DNA from 3 places in the Mesorhizobium sp. P2_D1 genome. Region 2 is predicted to be linked to each of the others. Evidence: riboswitches for the same ligand, from Rfam matches in the RefSeq annotation. Region 2 holds a riboswitch; each other region holds the start of a gene.
What was found. A riboswitch is a leader RNA that binds a small molecule or an ion and turns the genes downstream of it on or off. The one in region 2 is predicted to bind cobalamin.
Positions count from the first base shown of each region.

Region 1: linked by a shared signal. The riboswitch ahead of bluB (5,6-dimethylbenzimidazole synthase) and the one ahead of AC1D0I_RS13265 (DUF1636 family protein) in region 2 are both predicted to bind cobalamin.
Region 3: linked by a shared signal. The riboswitch ahead of AC1D0I_RS02620 (aromatic ring-hydroxylating oxygenase subunit alpha) and the one ahead of AC1D0I_RS13265 (DUF1636 family protein) in region 2 are both predicted to bind cobalamin.

Region 1 covers NZ_JBFUDZ010000006.1:31,429-33,687, forward strand. Annotated here, with positions in the region: gene AC1D0I_RS07430 (hypothetical protein) at 1-144, shown strand, start outside; partial or broken gene bluB (5,6-dimethylbenzimidazole synthase) at 261-935, opposite strand; cobalamin riboswitch at 939-1,118, opposite strand; gene AC1D0I_RS07440 (histone deacetylase family protein) at 1,240-2,166, shown strand; gene AC1D0I_RS07445 (exodeoxyribonuclease VII small subunit) at 2,170-2,259, shown strand, end outside.
Region 2 covers NZ_JBFUDZ010000014.1:119,801-122,059, reverse strand. Annotated here, with positions in the region: gene cobW (cobalamin biosynthesis protein CobW) at 1-570, opposite strand, end outside; gene AC1D0I_RS13265 (DUF1636 family protein) at 573-1,001, opposite strand; cobalamin riboswitch at 1,041-1,246, opposite strand; gene AC1D0I_RS13260 (winged helix-turn-helix domain-containing protein) at 1,276-2,259, opposite strand, start outside.
Region 3 covers NZ_JBFUDZ010000002.1:21,356-23,614, reverse strand. Annotated here, with positions in the region: gene AC1D0I_RS02620 (aromatic ring-hydroxylating oxygenase subunit alpha) at 1-1,174, opposite strand, end outside; cobalamin riboswitch at 1,289-1,490, opposite strand; gene AC1D0I_RS02615 (DUF680 domain-containing protein) at 2,002-2,202, shown strand.

The sequences.
Region 1 (2,259 bases), on a different contig from region 2:
TTCAGGACCATCGAGGGCCAGGTGCCCGATCCCGCCTGGGACGCCCGGCTGGCCGAGGCGTCGTCGAAGTTCAGGGAACTCAAGGACAAGGCGCTGGCCTCCTTCGGCGGTTCGCGCTGGGGCACGGCCGGCGCGACGCGCTGATCGGCAGTGGTCGCCGGCGCGGCATCGAAGCCGTTGAGGCGCGCCACGGTCGATTTGAGCGACGCTTCACCTTGTCCGCAAAAGGTCTCGCTCATGATCAGTTCCGGCAGTGGCAAGCGGCGGCCCCAGCCATGTGCTTCGAGGTCCGGCTTTGGCGCGAACTCAGAAACTCGACCGACGCAGAGATAGGCGACCGGCGTCACATGCTCGGGAATTGACAGCAGGCTTTTCAATGCCTGCGCCTCGATGATGCTGACCCAGCCGACTCCGACACCCTCGGCGCGCGCCGCCAGCCAGAAATTCTGCACCGCGCAGACCGTGCTGTAGAGGTCCATCTCCGGATTGTGCCAGCGCCCCAGTGGCGAACCCTTCGAGCGCTGCCGGTCGCAGGTGATGCAGATGTTGAGCGCGCTTTCGCAGATGCCTTCCAGCTTGAGCTTGCGGTAAAGCGCCTGTCGCTCTTCCGCGATGGCCGGCAGTTCCTGTTCACGCGCCGCCAGGAACAGGTCACGCACTTTTTCCCGTCGCTCGGCATCGCGAATAACTATGAAATTCCAAGGCTGCATGAAGCCGACCGAGGGCGCATGGTGAGCTGCAAGCAGCAGCCGCGCCAGCACCTCATCGTCGAGCGCGGTTGGCAGGAAATGGCTACGCACGTCGCGCCGCGTGAACATGGCGCGATAGACCGCATCGCGCGCATTCTGGTCAAATCCGTCGCCAACAGAGGCGGTCATGTGTTCCGGCATCGCGTGTCCCCTTGCGATTGCAATCCATTTCATCCGCCTGACCATGCGGATGACGATGCCTGCCAGGCCGGTCTTCTGGCTCGGGATCAACCCGCGTCCGGTGCCTTCCCGTCATCGACAGTGGCATTTACCGGCGCGGTCCCCCTTACAGCGTTGGGCACGCCACGGAGTTCAACCGTGTTCCCGATTCTCCCGCTTGCGGCGGGCACCAGGCAGTGGCAGCGACCTTACGCCGAAGCGCTGACGACGCCAATGCCTGCAGCGACACCGATGGACGCATGTGTGATTTTCCCCAGCCATCAGGCCACAACGCATGGCCATCGCGACGTCGGGGCACTAGATAGGGAGGATGGCCACACGTCTCTATACCCATCCGATCTTCCTTGAACACATCACGCCGCCCGGTCACCCCGAGCGGCCGGACCGGTTGCGCGCCATCGAACGGGTGCTCGACGATGAGGCTTTTGTCGGGCTCGATCGCATCAAGGCGCCTGAAGGCGACGAGGCCACCATTCTCTACGCGCATCCCGCCGATTTCGTCGCCCGCGTCCGCGCCGCCATTCCCGACGAGGGCATCGCCCGCATCGACGCCGACACGTCAGTCAGCCCGAAGAGCTGGCAAGCGGCCATAACCGCGATCGGCGCCGCCAACGCCGCCGTAGACGATGTCTTTGCCGGCCGCGCCGACAATGTCTTCGTCGCCGCACGGCCGCCCGGCCACCATGCCGAAAAAACCACGGCCATGGGCTTCTGCCTCTTCAACACGGCGGCGATCGCCGCGCGCTACGCGCAGAAGAAACATGGCGTCGAGCGCGTTGCGGTCGTCGACTGGGACGTGCATCACGGCAACGGCACGCAGGACATTTTCTGGGACGATCCGTCGGTGCTCTATTGCTCGACGCACCAGATGCCGCTTTATCCCGGCACCGGGGCGAAGAGCGAAACCGGCGCCGGCAACATCGTCAACGCGCCGCTGGCGCCGCAGACCGGCAGCGAGGTTTTTCGTGATGCCTTGCTGTCGCGTATCCTGCCGGCGCTCGACAATTTCGCGCCCGACCTGATCATCATTTCGGCGGGGTTCGACGCGCACCATCGCGATCCGCTGGCCGAAATCAACCTGACAGAGGATGATTTCGACTGGGCGACCGGCCAGCTTATGCAGCGCGCCACGCGCCACAGCGGCAACCGGCTCGTCAGCCTGCTAGAGGGTGGCTACGATCTGCAGGGACTGGCATTTTCGGTCGCCGCCCATGTCGGGCGACTGATGAAAGGATGAATGATGGCTGGTGAGACCAACGAAGACGTCAAGGCGATGAGCTTCGAGCAGGCACTCGATGCGCTGGAAAAGATCGTCGATGATCTGGAGCGT
Region 2 (2,259 bases):
CATCAGGTCGCTCTTCGACAGGATGATCAGGTCGGCGCAGGCGATCTGGTCCTCGAACACCTCCTCGACCGGATCGTCGTGATCGAGCGTCTCATCCTGGGCGCGCTGTGCCTGAAGTGCGTCCATGTCATTGGCGACGCGGCCTTCGGCGAGTGCGGGACCGTCGACGACGGCGATGACGCCATCGACCGTTACGCGACTCTTCACCGTCGGCCACTGAAAGGCCTGGACCAGTGGCTTGGGCAGAGCCAGGCCCGAGGTCTCGATCAGGATGTGGTCGACCTTCGGCGACAGCGACAGGATCTGGTCGAGCGCCGGCACGAAATCGTCGGCAACGGTGCAGCAGATGCAGCCATTGGCCAGTTCGACGATGTTTTCCTCCGGGCAGGTGTCGATGCCGCAGCCCTTCAGGATCTCGCCGTCGATGCCGATGTCGCCGAACTCGTTGACGATGATGGCGATCCGCTTGCCGCCGGCGTTTTCCAGGAGATGGCGGATCAGCGTCGTCTTGCCGGCGCCGAGGAAGCCGGTGACGACGGTGCAGGGGACGCGGGAGACGGAGGCAGTCATGATCAGTCCTTCAGCATGTCGAGGGGAGGGATGCGGGCCACGAGGCCGCGCTTCAGGCTATCGGGACGGCCGCGCCACGGGATCAGGCCGTCGGTCGAGGTGGCGAAGAGTTTTGCCCCAGTGACGAGATCGGCACCGCTCGATGTGGTCAGGTCGCCGAAGACGTAGCTCCAGCAGCCATCGCGCAGGATGGCGGCACTGAGCCGGCGCTTGCAATTGCCGAGGCATTCGACGCTGCGGACGCGGATGTTTTCGCCAGATGCGGCGCGGCGTGTTTCATCCGCAAGCAGTTCGCCGGCGCGGGGATGGGCGTCAGAACCGGTTTCATCACGACAGGAGGCACAGACGATGACGGTCACGCCGTCAAGGGCATCGCTCTCGCCGGACGCATTGTCCGCTGTGCCAGCCGAAAAACTGCTGTCGTGGTCCAAAAATCGGGCTCCTTGCCCGGAAACCCGCCGGGCGATCGGATTCTACAGTCGCAGACGGCAGGTCTCCTGGCTCGCGGGTCATCGCCTTGGGTAGCCGCCTTCCCGGGAATACCCCAGTGGCTTTCGGCCTTGGCTCTTCGCTTACAGTTGCGGGGACAGCCGCGGATTTGAAATCGGAATTTCGCACCGCATTCCCTCTTGGCTCCTCTCGTTGAAGAGAGGAGACCGTCTGGAGCGGATTTAGGCTTTTGCGGGCGGCGGTGTCAACGTGGGCTTACGACACGGTCAGGTCGGCCAGCGCCGGACCCAAATCACCGGCTGATGTCACCTCTATACGTTCAAGGCCGAGCCAGCCCTGCATCTGCTTCAGTTCCTCGAACAGTTGGGCGGCGGTTTCAGGCGGCGCGCCCGGCTCGGCATAGGCCGCATGGACGCGCAGGACACTGGCGGGGCGATCGGCCTTGAGGTCGACGCGGCCGACGATCCGGTCGCCGAGCAGGAACGGCAGGACGTAGTAGCCATACTGGCGTTTATCGGCCGGGGTATAGATCTCGATGCGATAGTGGAAATCGAACAGCCGCTCGGTGCGCGACCGTTCGAAGACGACCGGATCGAACGGCGCCAGCAAAGCGCGGGCCTCGATTTTTCGTGGCAAACGCGCGTCTTTATGAAGATAGGCCGGCTTGTCCCAGCCTTCGACACGCACAGGCAGCAGTTCGCCCGTTTCGACCAGTTCCTCCAGCCGGCCCTTCATGTCGGCAGGGGACAGGCGGAAATAGTCGCGCAGGTCGCCTGATGTCGCGATGCCGTGGGCGCGGGCGGAAATGCGCAGCAATTCGCGGTGCGCGTCCTCGGCGGCGGGCACGGGCAGGTCGAGGATCGCTTGCGGCAACACGCGCTCCGGCAGATCGTAGAACCGCTCGAAGCCGCGACGGTGCGCCGTGGTGATGCGCCCGGCCCAGAACAGCCATTCGAAGGCATGCTTGGCATGGCTCCAGCCCCACCAGCCGCCCGAGCCTTTCTGGCCTTCGAGCGCGGAAGCGGCGATCGGACCGCGATCGGCGACCTCGCGGTAGATCTGTTCGATGTAGCCAGCGTGCTCGCGGCCCCATTTGGCGAGGCCGAGATACATTTCATCGCCGCGCTCGGCCCGCTGCATGCGCCAGCGCATCAGCGGGTAGGTCTCGACCGGCAGGAAGGAAGCCTCGTGCGCCCAGTATTCGAACACCGTGCGCTTGCGCGTCACGGCGGCATTGTC
Region 3 (2,259 bases), on a different contig from region 2:
CGAACTGGATGACGCCACCCTCATGCAGCTCCGAATATGGGCCGGGCTCGTAGGCGGGCGACAGGATGCCGAAGGCGTTTTCCTCGACGATCCGCCGGTCCTGGTCGTTCGTCTCGGTCCAGACGTGTGTGAGTTCGTCGAGATCGTAATCGACGCCTTCGACCGCATCCTTGTGAACCAGCCATTTGGTCGTCACCGCGGTCTCCGTGGCGCTGATCGGCAACACCCGGAAGGTGACGGCGTGGTCGCCCAGAATGTGGTTCCAGGTCGTCGGATAGTGATAGAGCAGCAAGGAGCCGATGCGGTCGGTTGAAACGCCGTCGGACAGGTTCTTCTTGACTGCACGCTTTCCCGTCATCGTGTAGCTGACGGCATCGCGCAGCAGCGGCGCGCGGGTGGCGCGGTACTGTCCGGCCGGGTCGATGCGGAATTTGCTCGGCAGGCCGGCCGCTTCGCATTTCGCCCAGTGCGCAAGCATTTCCGGGTCGCTGTCGGCGCCTTGCACGCCGGTCACCGTGGGTGCCTCTGGAAACGTCTTGCAGAGCTCCGGATGATTGCCGGCGCAATGATAGCACTCGCGGTTGTTTTCCCAGACCAGCTTCCAGTTGCCCTTCTCGACAGTGGTCGACTCGAACGCCACCTTGGCTTCGCGCAGCCGGTGCGGCAAAAGGTAGGGCTCGATCATTGCGCGCATCGGTGCGAAATCCGCCGGCTCCTTGGCAAGGCAGATGAAAATGTAGCCACCGACGCTTTGGCAGGCGACTGGCTTCAAGCCGAACTGGCTCTTGTCGAAACTGTCGGCCATCTGCCTGGCAAACAAGAGCCTTCCGTCCAGCTCGTAGGTCCATTGGTGATAGGGGCAGACCAGCTTTGCCGCCGTGCCTTTGTCGGAATTGCAGACGCGGCTGCCGCGATGGCGGCAGGAATTGTGGAAGGCGTTGATATTGCCCTTCTGGTCGCGGACAAGCACGACTGGATAGTCGCCAATCTGCGCCGTGATGTAGCTGCCCGGCTTCGGCAGCTCGCAATCATGACCGATGAACAGCCAGTCGCGATACCAGATCAGCTCCATGTCGAGCTTGAAATAGTCTGGATCGGTGTAGAAGGGCTGTTCCAGTGAAAAGCCTTGCCGCCGGCCACTCAAGAGCCTCAGCATGTCGTTGCGAGCATCCATGTCCTGTCCTCGTTTCTAAGGACTGAACTGGTGGTGACGGAGGAAGGATTGGACGCAGGCCGGCGATGCGCCGGACATGCACTATCCGCCTCTTGACCGCCCACCGCGATCAGTCGAGTCTAGACATCTCGGGCTGGTTTCCGGGCTCTGGAGTTGTCCTTGCGGACCATCGCGACACCTTCCCAGGCGTTTGCCCAGTGGTCTCCCGTTGCGACTTGAACTCCACCACCGTTGCGGGGGCAGCGCCGGATTCTGACCGGCTTCCCAATTCTCCGCCTCGTCGTCACGAAGCGGCACCTGAGATGACATGATCTAATCACGATCGCGGGCGCGTCATCGGCATGAAAACGACATCGTATCCATGCGGCGCGACACGCTTGCGAAACGTTCCGGTCGGCGATCGCGAAGCGGAAGCCTTTCTCTTGGGTAACCATAGCCGGCTCCAATCTAGCCGAATCCGACCCCTTGCCAGGAAGCAAAAAAGGTCAAAGGTATCGAAAAGTGACTATTAGCTGCCGCTAAAATCGAACCGAACGGTTCGTTTCTGTTGACGGTGCGTGCAGGACGTGTGAACGCTGGGCCTCCGACACAGTTGGTGATCGGGGTGCCTACTTCGTACAACTATTTGATATAACTTAGAAAAACATTGAGTGTGGAAACCCGTGGCACAATTTCAAGTGGTGGATTCTTGGTCCACGTGGAACAACTTCGTGATTGGCAATGGCTGGATGGCTCTCCCACATCGGGACTGTCCGAACGACGCGATTTCTTCCCAAGACACGCCGCTAGACGGACGGCAAAAATAAGAAATACTGGAGTACCAAAAAATGAAAAAGATTATCCTCACTGCCGCCGCCCTTCTGGCCATTTCCGGCAGCGCCTTCGCGAACAGCGACCACTATGGTTCGAATGCCCCGGCAGCCACCGCTGCTGTCGACAGCTCGTACACCGCTTCGACCAAGAAGTCGGAGCCGGCTGCTCAGACGCCTGCCCAGGGTAGCAACCGTAACCTCTTCGGCAACAACTAACAGCCGATTCCCAGAAGCCGGCGGGCTCTCCCGCCGTCCTGGCGAAATCCAGAATTC